DNA from 3 places in the Tessaracoccus yangjingae genome. Region 3 is predicted to be linked to each of the others. Evidence: predicted binding sites of a transcription regulator. Region 3 holds the regulator's gene; each other region holds the start of a gene.
The links. Region 3 encodes LexA, which represses DNA repair genes until DNA is damaged. Its sites were predicted from a motif close to TCGAACANNTGTTCGA; they were not measured.
Positions count from the first base shown of each region.

Region 1: the regulator LexA is predicted to act here: its motif matches at 1,547-1,562, upstream of ACZK5D_RS08590 (DUF6504 family protein).
Region 2: the regulator LexA is predicted to act here: its motif matches at 2,624-2,639, upstream of ACZK5D_RS02730 (HNH endonuclease signature motif containing protein).

Region 1 is NZ_JBUZNN010000004.1:311,689-315,963, reverse strand. It holds gene ACZK5D_RS08600 (formate/nitrite transporter family protein) at 1-297, shown strand, start outside; gene ACZK5D_RS08595 (phytoene desaturase family protein) at 308-1,432, opposite strand; gene ACZK5D_RS08590 (DUF6504 family protein) at 1,698-2,000, shown strand; gene ACZK5D_RS08585 (DNA polymerase III subunit alpha) at 2,000-4,275, shown strand, end outside.
Region 2 is NZ_JBUZNN010000001.1:574,502-578,776, forward strand. It holds gene ACZK5D_RS02725 (winged helix-turn-helix domain-containing protein) at 1-1,104, shown strand, start outside; gene ACZK5D_RS02730 (HNH endonuclease signature motif containing protein) at 1,185-2,555, opposite strand; gene ACZK5D_RS02735 (S8 family serine peptidase) at 2,796-3,665, shown strand; partial or broken gene ACZK5D_RS02740 (dTDP-4-dehydrorhamnose 3,5-epimerase family protein) at 3,727-4,275, opposite strand, start outside.
Region 3 is NZ_JBUZNN010000003.1:254,163-258,437, reverse strand. It holds gene ACZK5D_RS06450 (ATP-dependent DNA helicase) at 1-1,442, shown strand, start outside; gene lexA (transcriptional repressor LexA) at 1,461-2,195, opposite strand; gene ACZK5D_RS06440 (hypothetical protein) at 2,395-2,727, shown strand; gene nrdR (transcriptional regulator NrdR) at 2,905-3,420, shown strand; gene ACZK5D_RS06430 (vitamin B12-dependent ribonucleotide reductase) at 3,473-4,275, shown strand, end outside.

The DNA.
Region 1 (4,275 bases), on a different contig from region 3:
AACCTCATGATCAACGTGGCCATGCTGCTGGTCTACAACGGCTTCCTCAAGGACTCCATCACCATGGCGCTCACCATGGTGATGTCGGTGTTCATCTTCGCGTTCCTTGGCCTCGAGCACTCGGTGGCCAACACCATCCTGTTCACCATCGTCGGCTTCGGGCCGGGCATCGACGTGTGGCCGGCCATCGGCAACGTCGCGGTGGCGCTCCTGGGCAACTTCATCGGCGGCGGCGTGCTCATCGGCATCTACTACGCCCACGTCAACGACGACCGCCGCCTGACCCGCCGCGCCTGACCCGGCCCGCCTACCGCCGCGCCCGGTTCGTGGGGCGCGCGTCCTCGCCGGTGAGGCGCTCGTGCAGCTCGTAGACCGCCAGCGCTGCGCTGGCGAGTTCGGCCCAGGGCTCCGGACCTGCTGGTGAGCACGACGACGCGGCCGGCGTCCCCGCGACCACGGGCGGCCGCCGGGTCCAGGCCCGCGCCGACGCCGGCTCCACGCCCCACGCGATGTCGGGCCGCGCCCGCCGGTAGTCCCACGTCAACTCCCGGCCGGGGATCCGCCAGCCCAGCACCGGCGCTGGGCCGGTGTGGTCCACCGTCTCCGCCGCGCCGCCGGCCGCGACATCGGTCTCCGCCTGCCCGACGGCGGGCGCCCGCGCGGCCCGCGCCCACCGGGGCCGACGGGGGAGGCAGTCGACGGCGGGCCCGTCCCCCGCCCCGTCGACGATCTCCACCCGGCGCGTGGCCAGCCGCCCCTCGAGCACCTCGATCAGCCTGCCCCCGGGCTGCGCGCGGCCGGCGTCGTCGACCACCTGCCACCGCCCGAACGTGCGCTCCACCGCCAGTCGGGTGGCCAGCAGCCCCGGCGCCCGCCGCGACCCCGTGCCGGCCACCGGCGCCAGGTCCAGCACGATCCGCGCCAGGTGGGGATGCCCCGCCCTGTCCGCGACATCGGCGAGCGTGCGGTCCAGCAGCAGCGCCCGGCGGTCCGCGGCGGTGCGGGGGGCGTCCGGCCGCTCCACCCCGAACCGGCGCGCGGCCAGCCAGGCGTCGTCGAGGGAGTCGAGGAGGTCCCGCCACCGCCCCGCGACACCCTCGCCGTACCTGGTGCTCAGCACCGCGAACTGCCGCCCGCGTTCGGTGGGCAGCGCCAGCTCCGCGCCGTCGTCGAACCGGTGGACGGCGGGCGGAGCCTCCACCAGCGCCATGCCCGCGCGGGCCAGCTCGGCCTCCAGCGGGCGGCCCGTCTTCTTGAACAGGTCCCGCCAGGTGGCGGGCAGCGTGACGACGGGGGGAAGCGTCCCGCGCTCCGCCGCCCAGCGCCCCCCGAGGGGCCCGCCGGCCAGGTCGAGGCGCACCTCGTGGCCCAGCTTCGCCAGCCGCGCGGCGCAGGCCATGCCGGCCAGCGTGCCGCCTCGGATCGTGAGCATGCGGCCCAGGGTATTGCCTCGAGGCCCCGGCGTGCGGCGCGGAATCACCGGTGGGGAATCGGCCCACCGGAGGGCTTGACGTTCTGTCGGAGGGGAGGCATATAGTAGTTACTACCGCACGCCTGTTCGATTAGTTCGGGGAAGCTCTGGTTGAGCAGGCCGCCGCGGTATGGGCCGCCCAGGCCCCGGCTCAGCCTCGACCCCTGAGCCGGGCCCTGGGCTCCCGGGTCGAATCGCACACACCACGGATCCCCGGGAGGCACCCATGCGCACCTATCACGAACCCATCCACGTGCTGTTCCGCGACGAGCCGCGCCAGTTCATCTGGCGGGACCGGCTGCTGCTGGTCAAGGAGGTCCAGGGCCGCTGGAGCCGCGCCACGCCGTGGTGGACGGGCCGCCAGGTCCGCGCCGCGCGGGGCGAGGAGGTGGCGCCCACCCAGGGGGACCTGCTCGCCGAGCAGGAGGTGTGGCGGGTGGAGGCCGGCAACGGGCGGCACCGCGGCGTCTACGAGCTGACGCGCACCGTGGACTCAGAGGACTGGGTGCTCCGGGCGGTGTTCGACTGATGTCGGACTTCGTCCACCTGCGGGTGGCCTCGGGCTATTCCTTCCAGTACGGCGCCTCCCACCCCGGCGAGCTCGTGGCGGAGGCGGTGCGCCACGGCATGGACGCGCTGGCCATCACGGACCGCGGCGGCCTCTACGGCGCGGTGCGGTTCGCGAAGGCCTGCCTGAAGGCGGGGGTCGCGCCCATCGTCGGGGTGGACCTGGCCGTGCGCCCGGAGGGGTGGCGGGCCGGGAGGCGCCCCACCGCGGCCCGCGGCGGCCAGCTGCGCGACGAGCGGCTCCCGCGCGCCGTCGTCCTGGCCACCTCCAGGGCGGGGTGGGCCACGCTGTGCGAGCTCATCACCGCCGCCCAGCTCACGGGAGAGCGCGGGGATCCGGCGGTCTCGCTGGAGCTCATCGTGCGGCACTGCGCCGGGCGGGACGCGGTGGTGCTGCTCGGCGCGGACTCGGAGGTGGGCGAGGCGCTCGCCGCGGACCGCCCGGACCTGGCTGAGGCTGCCGCCCGACGGTGGCGCGCGGAGCTGGGCACCGCTCTGGTGCTGGCCGCCACCAACCATCAGACGGGCGGCCGCGGGGCCGGGTCGGCGCACCAGGCCGCGGGCACCATCCGGCTGGCGCGCAGGCTCGCGGTCCCCGTCGTGCTCACCAACGCGGTGCGGATGGCGCGGCGGGAGCAGGCCGCCACCGCGGACGTGCTCGACGCCGCCCGCCGGCTGGCCCCGCTGGACGTGCGCACCATCGACAGGCGCAACGCCGAGGGCTACCTCAAGCCGGGGGAGGCCATGCGGGCCGCGGCCGACGAGGCCGCCCGCCTCGCCGGGGAGCCGGACGGGGCGGCCCTGCTGCGCGCCACCCGGCACCTCGCCGAGCGCTGCCGGCTGGACCCCGTCGGAGACGTCGGCCTGGGGGAGATCAGGCTGCCCGAGTTCGAGACGCTCGGCACCACCGTCGAGCTGGCGCCCTCGGTGCTGCGCGCCCGCTGCGAGGCGGGCCTGGCGCAGCGCTACGGCGCCCTCACCGCGGAGGTCACCGGGCGCCTCGACGACGAGCTGGCCGTCATCGGCAAGCTGGGGTTCGAGTCCTACTTCCTCACGGTCGCGGACGTGGTGGGCCTCATCCGGGGCCTCGGCATCCGCTGCGCCGCCCGCGGCTCCGGCGCCGGCAGCCTGGTCAACTACGCGCTCGGCGTCTCCGGGGTGGACCCCATCCGGCACGGCCTGATCATGGAGCGGTTCCTCTCCCCGCTGCGGGTGGCGCTGCCGGACATCGACCTGGACGTCGAATCGGCCCGTCGCACGGAGGTCTACGACAAGATCCTGGCCACGTTCGGCGGCCAGCGCGTGGCGTGCGTGGCCATGATCGAGACCTACCGGGTGCGGCACGCGGTCCGCGACGTCGGGGCCGCCCTCAGCCTGCCGCCGGTGGAGATCGACGCCATGGCCAAGGCGTTCCCGCACATCCGCGCCCGCGACGCCCGAGCCGCGCTGCGGGATCTGCCGGAGCTGCGCGCCGCCGGCCTGGGGGAGCAGCGGCTGGACGTGCTGTTCTCCCTGGTCGAGTCCCTCGACGGCCTGCCCCGGCACATCGCCCTGCACCCCTGCGGCGTGATCCTCAGCGACTCGTCGCTCGGGCAGCGCACCCCGCTGGAGGCCAGCTTCGGCGGCTACCCCATGAGCCAGTTCGACAAGGACGACGTGGAGGACCTGGGCCTGCTCAAGCTGGACGTGCTCGGCATCCGGATGCAGTCGGCCATGTCGCACGCGCTGGACGAGATCCGGCGCACCTCGCCCGCCGGCCCGCCGGCGCTGATCGACGAGCTGGACCCCTTCGACGACCCGGCGGTCTACGACATGATCGCCCACCGCGCCACGCTCGGCTGCTTCCAGATCGAGTCTCCGGGCCAGCGGGAGCTGGTGGGCAAGTTCGGCCCCGAGACCTTCCACGACCTCATCGTCGACATCTCCCTCTTCCGCCCCGGCCCCGTGAAGTCGGACATGATCACCCCGTTCCTCGAGGCGCGGCAGGGCTGGGCGGAGCCCGAGTACCTGCACCCCAGCCTCATCCCGGCCCTCGAACAGACCCAGGGCGTGGTGGTGTTCCACGAGCAGATCATCCAGATCATCTCCATCGCCACGGGCTGCACCCTGGCCCAGGGCGACGAGGTGCGCCGGGCGCTGGGGGACAAGGAGGGCCAGGCGCAGGTCAAGGAGTGGTTCTGGCCCAAGGCGGCCGCCCGCGGCTACGACGACGCGCTCATCGCCGAGATCTGGGGCAT
Region 2 (4,275 bases), on a different contig from region 3:
ATCGGACGGATGGGTGTGCTCCAGATCGACTCGGTCAACGTGTTCGAGCGCTCCCACTACCTGCCGATCCTGGCGCGCGTGGGCCCGTACCCGAAGGCCACCCTCGACGCGCTCCTTCACCACGACCTCGGCACCACCCGCACGCCCCGCCTCGGCCGCTACACCGAGTACCTCGCCCATGAGGCCACCGTCGTTCCCGTGGCGGACTGGCCGCTGTGGCACTGGCACCGCGCGGCCCCGAGGCGCCCCGGGTTCGAACAGTGGGCCGACGAGCACAGGACTCTCGTCGCTGAGGTCCTCCACGAGTTCGCCCACCGCGGCCCTCTGCGCATCCGCGACCTCGACCATCCGGAGAACGTCTCCCTCGGTGGCGGCTGGTGGAACAAGAACGACGTGCACTGGGCGGCGCAGTACCTGTTCCGCACCGGCGATCTCGTCACCGTCGGCCGGCAGCGCTTCGAGCGCATCCTCGCCCCCGCGGACGTCCTCCCACCCGAGGCCCGCGAGCCCCTCCCCAAGCGCGACGCCGTCCGCGAGCTCATCCGCCGCGCCGCCGTCGCCTACGGGGTGGCCACCCTCGACGACCTGGCCGACTACCCGCGCCTCAAGACCGCCGACGCCCGGCAGGCCGTGGAGGAGCTCGAGGCCGACGGCGTGCTCGAGCCCGTGACCGTCGACGGGTGGGCGAAGCCGGCCTGGATGCCCGCCGGTCGGCGCGTCCCAAGGAGGGTCGAGGCGGCGGCGCTGCTCAGCCCGTTCGATCCGCTCATCTGGTACCGCCCTCGCGCGGAGCGGCTGTTCGACTTCCACTACCGCATCTCCATCTACACGCCCGCGGACCAGCGCGAGCACGGCTACTACGTGCTGCCGGTGCTGCTCGACGACCGGATCGCCGCCCGGGTGGACCTCAAGAGCGACCGCAAGGCCGGCGTCCTGCGCGTCCAGCATGCCCACGTCGAGCCCACCCACGAGGGCAGCGCCGACGACGTGGCGAGGCGAGTGGCCACGCTTCTGACGGAGGCCGCCGAGTGGCAGGGGCTGTCCGACGTTGCTGTCACCGGCCCCGGCACCCTCGCCCCCGCCCTGGCGAAGTTCCTTCCCTGAACCCCACCCGTCGCCCCCCACCGCGAGAGCGCACACTCGTCCCCCGACAAGGGCAGTCAGGCGTTCCAGAGGTCCGGGCGCTAGAACTTCCTCCGGGCGGGGCGCCCTCGGTGGTGGGAGAGGTAGAGCTGCATCCGTCTCGTCGGTGCGATGACCGGTTTCCGGGTGACCGGGTCGAAGGTGATGGTCCATTGGTCCGCGGTGTCGTTGAAGCGTTGCGGCTCGACCACCGCGTGGTGGTGTGCGCAGAGGAGGACCATATTTCCCAGCGACGTGGGCCCGTCGAGGTACCACGGAACCACGTGGTGCGCTTCGCAGGCGATGGCCGGGGCGGTGCAGTTAGGGAAGATGCACCCGCCGTCGCGGATGGTGAGCGCCTTACGGAGGCCGGGGGTGACGAGCCGCTCGGTGAGCCCGACGTCCAGCACCTCGGACCTGCCGCCGAGCACCACGGGGGTGAGGTCTGCGTCGCAGCAGAGCCTGCGCAGGTCCCCGGGCGCGACCACCGCACCGGAGGCCAACACGCCCGCGGCCTCGGCGCGCTCGCGCAGGTCTGACTCCTGGATGGTGACGACGATCCGCGGCCGGTCTCCGGCCACCGTCGGCGCCCCGCGATGCTGGGAGGCCATCACCGTGAACGCATCCGCCCGGCGCTGCTCGGGGGTGCGGCCCTGGTCCGCGGCCACGTGGTCCCGCAGCATCTGCGGGCCGGGGCGCGCCGCCCGGACATCGGCGAGCCGATCCCGCGCCGCCCGTCGGTCCGCCTGCACGTAGGCCTCGACGGTGGCGATCAGCGGCGCCGCGTCCACGGCCGGCAGGGATCCGCGGAACCACACCGAGCCGTCGCCGTCGTCTCCGTAGCTGAACGACCGCTTCGCCTTCGCCCGCCGTGCCTGCGCCTCCACGTCTGCCACGCGCTGCTCCGGGGTGGGCACCTGCTCCGGCGCGACCTCCGCCAGCACCATCGGCGCCAGCTTCGACAACTCCCGCGGGGTGGTGCTCCCGGCCCTGCCGAGAAACACCTCCTCCGCCCGCTGCAGCTGCTCGGGGCTCAAGGTGGCCGGCAGCTGCGCCATGCCCTTCGTGATGGCGACGGCGTGCGCGGGGGAGACCTCACCATCGAGCGCCGCCTTGGTGACCTGGGGGTGGGTGGTCATGTCCCGCGCCTGGAACACCTGCGCGGCAGCCTCCTTGGCATCGCGCTGCTCACTCACCGCCAGGAAGGACGTCAAGGGGGTGCCGGCCGCCCTCATGGAGGCCTGCGCCCGGTTGGCCTCGTCGGTCAACACATGGGCCAGCGACTCGAGCCGCTCCGACAGCCTCCGCGCCCGCTGCATCAACCGAAGCCTGGCCGGCGCATCGAGCGCCGCCCGTTCCGCGTGATCCACCAGCGACAGCGTGGATTCCAGCGCGCTGAGCGCCTGATCCGTGGTGAGCCGCCGCTGGTGCATGCCCCCATTTTAATCGAACATCAGTACCACCCCAAGGCCTCAAGGCAACCGTTACCCAATCGTGATAATCGACCACCCGTGCGCGAGTCGGGGGAAGGAGGCGGGCCACGGCACTCCGCCAACAGCCCACCAACGAGCCCACACGCGGTCCCAGGCGACCACCCAAAGGCGAAGGGCACCGCACAATCCCCCCACACGGCCCCCACCGTGACATGCTCCCCATGAGTGGAGGGAGAGCTCATGTCGGAGGACCACCCCTGGCCGGTGAGCGACGTGGCCGAACTCGAGGCCGGCGTCGACGTCGCCGCCCAGATGCTCCAGCGCTACAACCCCGCCCTCGACACCTGGGACCTCCCCAAGACCGGCGAGTTCTGGGACGCCGTCGCCGATGCCCACCGCGACACCCACACCGGCCGCGACACCACCGTCGCCGTCATCGACGGAGGCTTCGACACCACCATCCCGGCGCTCTCCAGCTTCCCCGTCGACGGCGACGACCCCGGCCGCACCGCGCACGGCTCCGTCGTGGCGCTGCTTGTCAGGCAGGTGGCTCCGGAGGCCCAGCTCAGGCTGTTCACCGTCACCCGCGACGGCGCGGTGGACCCGGACCTCGTCGCCTCAGCGATCCGCCGCGCAACGGCCGACGGCGCCCACGTCATCAACCTCAGCCTCGGCTGGAAGGTCGAGCTGCCGGAGGAGGTGCTGCGCGACGTGTCGCCGTCGCAGGTGGTGGGCTGGCGCAGGCACCTCCGCCTCCCGTCGCATCCCGTGAGCGACGCCGTCGCCGAAGCCCGCGCACAGGGCGTCACCGTGGTCGCGGCCTGCGGCAACAAGGCCACCTCCGTCCTCATCCCGGCCGTCACCGACGACGCCGGTCTCCGCTGGTTGAGCCCGCCGCGGCGCGAAGCGCCCGCTGCGGTGTCGAAACCTCTCGCGCCCGGTGCAGCGACCCGACCCGCCCCTACCCCCGCGACAGCGCCGCGACGATCACCCCGACATACTCATCGATCTGCCCTGCCGCGACCCTCGCAGCTTCCGCCCCGCGTCGGTAGGGGTCCGCGACCTCGTCGCCGTCCTGCACGGTGCGGTTGTTCCACAGGTGGTCGGTGACCCCCCGCCGCGACACTTCAGCGGGCAGGTCCCGTAACACCCGGGCGGCGTGGCCGATGACGTAGACCTTGCGGCCCATGGCGGGCCATTCGTCGAGGATGTATCGACGGTGTTCGCCGGCCATGGTGAGGATCAGGTCTGCTTCCTCCACCATGCGGCGGGTCAGTTGCCTGGCGCGGTGCGCGTCCCCGGCCCCGGGCACGGCGAGCTGGTCGCCCATCGGGGGGTCGATGCCCATGCCGACGAGCGCTCTCACCCCCGCCGAGCTGAACTCCAACCCCTCCGGGGCGGCGGCGTTGGCGGCGGCGTCGGCGTAGGCGGAGCGGCAGATGTTGGCGGTGCAGACGAACAGCACCCGGTACGGCCGCGTCTCCTCCGGGTCCGACCCCTCCGGTTCGACGATGCCGCGCCTCGGCGCGTCGGTCCAGGTGCCGCCGAGTGTGGGATTGGCGGCGTCGGCGTCGGAGACGATGGCCTGGCCGCGGGGGATGGGCCAGTCGATGGCCAGGGTGGGGTCGAAGAGGTCGACGGTGACGTAGCGGCTGCGCGCCTCGGGGGTCCAGTGCTGGTCGAGGAGGGTGAGCAGCGTGGTGTGGTCCTCGAGGACCTG
Region 3 (4,275 bases):
GATGGGCACAGGTCTCCATCCCCACCCGAGAGTGCCTGGGCGTGGCCACCTGCCCGTTCGGCGCCGAGTGCTTCGTCGAGGCGTCGCGTGAAGAGGCGCGCAGCGCTCAGCTGGTGGTGACCAACCACGCGCTGCTGGCCATCAACGCGATGCACGGCGGCACCGCCCTGCCGGAGCACGCGGCGGTGATCATCGACGAGGCGCACGAGCTGGTGAGCCGCATCACCACCGCCGCCACCGACGAGCTCACCCCCGGCGTGGTCGAGCGCACGGCGCGACGCGCCCTGCCCTGGCTCGACGACGATCTTGGCGTGGACTTCCTGGACCAGGCCGACGTGCTGCGCGAGGCGCTCGCGGAATCGGAGCTCACGCGGATCACCGCCGGCTCCGCTCCCCTGCCCTACGCGGCCGCCCAGCTCCGCGACGTGGCCCGGAGGGTGGTCAGCGCGCTCGGGAAGGTCACCGACGACGCTGAGCGGCTGCAGGCATCCGCGGCGGTCAAGGAGATCTTCGACGTCGCCGAGCGGATCGCGAAGCTGTCCGAGGCGGACGTGGTGTGGGTCACCGAATCCGACATCCTCGGCCGCGCCGCCTACGTGGCGCCGCTCAACGTGGCCGGACTGCTGCGCAACCAGGTGTTCGCGGAGACCACCACGGTGTTGACCTCGGCCACGCTCGAGCTCGGCGGCTCCTTCGAGGCTGCGGCCAGCTCGATGGGGTTGAACTACAACGACAGGCTCACCGACGACGCAGACCCCCCCGACGAGTTCGCCTGGCGCGGCGTGGACGTGGGCTCGCCGTTCGACTACAAGCGCCAGGGCATCCTGTACGTGGCGAAGAGGCTTCCGCCACCGGGCCGCGACGGCATGAACGAGGCCACGTTGGCCGAGATCGCGCAGCTGATGTGGGCGGCGGGCGGCCGCACGCTCGGGCTGTTCTCGTCGCGTCGCGCCGCAGAGCAGGCCGCCGAGTACTGCAGGCGCGAGCTCCCGGACCTGGCGCTGCTGTGCCAGGGCGACGCACAGCTCTCCGAGCTCACCCGCACCTTCGTCGCAGATCCTGGCACCTCGCTGTTCGGCACCATGTCGCTGTGGCAGGGCGTCGACGTGCCGGGCGAGACCTGCCAGCTCGTCATCATCGACAAGATCCCCTTCCCGCGCCCGGACGATCCGCTGATGAAGGCGCGCAAGAAGGCCGTCGACGACGCCGGGGGCAACGGATTCATGCGCGTGGCCGCCTCACACGCCGCGCTGCTCCTGGCCCAGGGGTCCGGCAGGCTGATCCGTCGGATGGAGGACAGGGGCGTGGTGGCCGTGCTGGACCCCAGGCTGGTCACCAAGCGGTACGGCGACTACCTGCAGTCCTCGCTGCCGGGATTCTGGATGACCACCGACGGGGACGTCGCGGTGCAGGCGCTGCGACGCCTCCGAGGCGCTGAATAGCAGCCGGCTAGCGGTCTCCTAGAGCCTCCGCAGGACCGCGACCACCTTGCCCATGATGGTGGCGTGCGTGCCGTCGATGGGGGAGTAGTCCTGGTTGTGCGGCAAGAGCCACACCTGGCCGTCCTTGCGCTTGAACGTCTTGACCGTTGCCTCGTCGTCGAGGAGGGCGGCCACGATGTCGCCGTTGTGGGCGTCGGGCTGCTGGCGCACCACCACCCAGTCGCCGTCGCAGATGGCCGCGTCGATCATGGAGTCCCCGCGTACCTCGAGGAGGAACACCTGGCCGTCTCCCACGAGCTGCTTGGGGAGGGCGAACACGTCCTCCACCTGCTCCTGGGCGAGGATGGGGCCGCCGGCCGCGATCCGGCCGAGCAGGGGCGCGGTGACCGAGCGGGGGGTGGCGTCGAAGCTCTGGGTGGAGTCCATCTCGGCCTCGCCGGGCATGGTCACCACCACGGCCCGGGGGCGGTGCGGATCCCGGCGGAGGAACCCCTTCTCCTCCAGCACCTTCAGCTGGTACGTGACGCTCGACGTCGAGGCGAGGCCCGCCCGCTGGGCCACCTCGCGGATGCTCGGGGGATAGCCGACCTCCTCGATGGACTGCTGCACGACGCGCAGGATGGCCAGCTGCCGGGTGGTGAGGCCGTATGAGTTCTCGGGGCCGTCCGGGAAGGACGCGATGTTGCCGAACTCGGCCTCGATGGATGCGTTCGTGGGGCGGCCCCGCTTGGGGCGTTTCGTCTCATCAGCCATGAGCACAGCCTACTGCGGCCGCGAACGTGTGTTCTAAATGCGGCCGGTGTGTCGCGCATGCCGCAGAAACTGTCAGTGGTCGGCGATGGACTGTGCAGGTCGCCACGAAGAGGCGCCCGGCTAGAACGGGTGTTTCATTCGGGCGGCGGATCCGCTAGAGTTCATATCGAACAGACGTTCTACGAGGAGTGAGGTTGCCATGACCGCCACCAGCACGGTTCGCTTCCAGGTTGTCGACGCGGGCGCGCGTCGGGTCGTCACCGCCGCGCCGTCAGGCCGCTCCGCGCAGGTCGGCCCGCAGGCCCACCCCGCCAGGCCCGTCGCTCCGGGGAGGGTAGGCGTCGTCGCCTCCTGCCAGGTGTCGCGGCCGGCACGCGTGTCTCCGCTGCTGGCGGTGAAGGTCGCGGCGGTGGGCCTGCTGGCCGCGGTCGGTGTCGCGGTCACGGGCGCCCAGTTCCTCAGCATGGCCCAGCCGGACCCGGCCGTCCGCTACGTCGCCGGGGATCCCGCCTGGGCGCACGTCTCGCCCTGAATCCCGCGGATTCCGGCTGGATCCATGGGCGTTTCGCCCTTGCCTCTGCGCCAGGCCGCGCCTAGGCTGTCCCTATATCTAGTAGTTGCAGCGGTGTCATTTCCCTACAAGTTGTGGTCTCGGCCATAGCGTGGCAAGGTTGGCCCTCCGCTGTCGCCCAGGGAAGGTCCGCCGGTCATGCACTGCCCGTTCTGCCGCAACGCCGACACCAAGGTGTCGGATTCGCGCGCGGCAGACGACGGTTCGGCCATCCGGCGGAGGCGGTTCTGCCCCGTCTGCGAGCGCAAGTTCACCACCGTCGAGCAGATCGTACTGACCGTGGTGAAGCGTTCCGGCGTGGTCGAGTCGTTCTCCCGGGACAAGGTCATCAAGGGCGTGTCCAAGGCCTGCAAGGGGCGGCCGGTGACGGCTGCACAGCTGGCCGCGCTCGCCCAGCGCGTCGAGGAGTCACTGCGCTCGTCGGGCCAGGCGGAGATCCCGGCCGAGCAGATCGGTGTGGCCATCCTCGGCCCGCTCGAGGAACTGGACTCCGTGGCCTACCTGCGCTTCGCCAGCGTGTACAAGAACTACGACTCAGTGGACGACTTCCAACGCGAGATCGACCTGCTCCGGCTCAGCGCCTCGGAGAAGGAACTCCGCGCGGGCGCGGTCCCCATCGAAGTCGCGTCGGCGCAGCAGCCGCTCATCAGTTGACACACATTCAGCAGCATCACCCAGCACACCAGGAAGATCGAGGGGAAGAACTATGACCACGACAGCAGCAGCACGCGCCACGCGAACGAAGGGGTCCGCGCAGGGCAAGGGGCTCGTCATCGAGCGCGTGTTCACCAAGCAGGGTGTCCACCCGTACGACGAGGTGGAGTGGGACCGCCGCGACGTGGTGCAGACCAACTGGCGCACCGGAGAGACGGTCTTCGAGCAGCGCGGCGTCGAGTTCCCCTCGTCCTGGAGCGTGAACGCGTCCACCATCGTCACCACCAAGTACTTCCGCGGCGCCCTGGGCACCCCGCAGCGTGAAGACAGCCTGCGCACCCTCATCGACAGGGTGGTGAAGACCTACGCCAAGGCCGGGCGGGACTACGCCTACTTCGCCTCCGACGAGGACGCCGAGATCTTCGAGCACGAGCTCACCTGGATGCTGCTCAACCAGTACTTCTCGTTCAACTCCCCGGTCTGGTTCAACGTCGGCACCCCCTCGCCGCAGCAGGTCAGCGCCTGCTTCATCCTCAGCGTCGACGACTCGATGGACTCGATCCTCAACTGGTACAAGGAGGAGGGCTTCATCTTCAAGGGCGGCTCCGGCGCAGGGCTCAACCTGTCTCGCATCCGCTCGTCGAAGGAGCTGCTCAGCTCGGGCGGGACGGCCTCCGGGCCCGTGTCCTTCATGCGTGGGGCGGACGCGTCGGCCGGCACCATCAAGTCAGGCGGCGCCACCCGGCGTGCGGCGAAGATGGTGGTGCTGGACGTCGACCACCCCGACATCGAGGAGTTCGTCCAGACCAAGGCGCGCGAGGAGGACAAGATCCGCGCCCTCCGCGACGCCGGCTT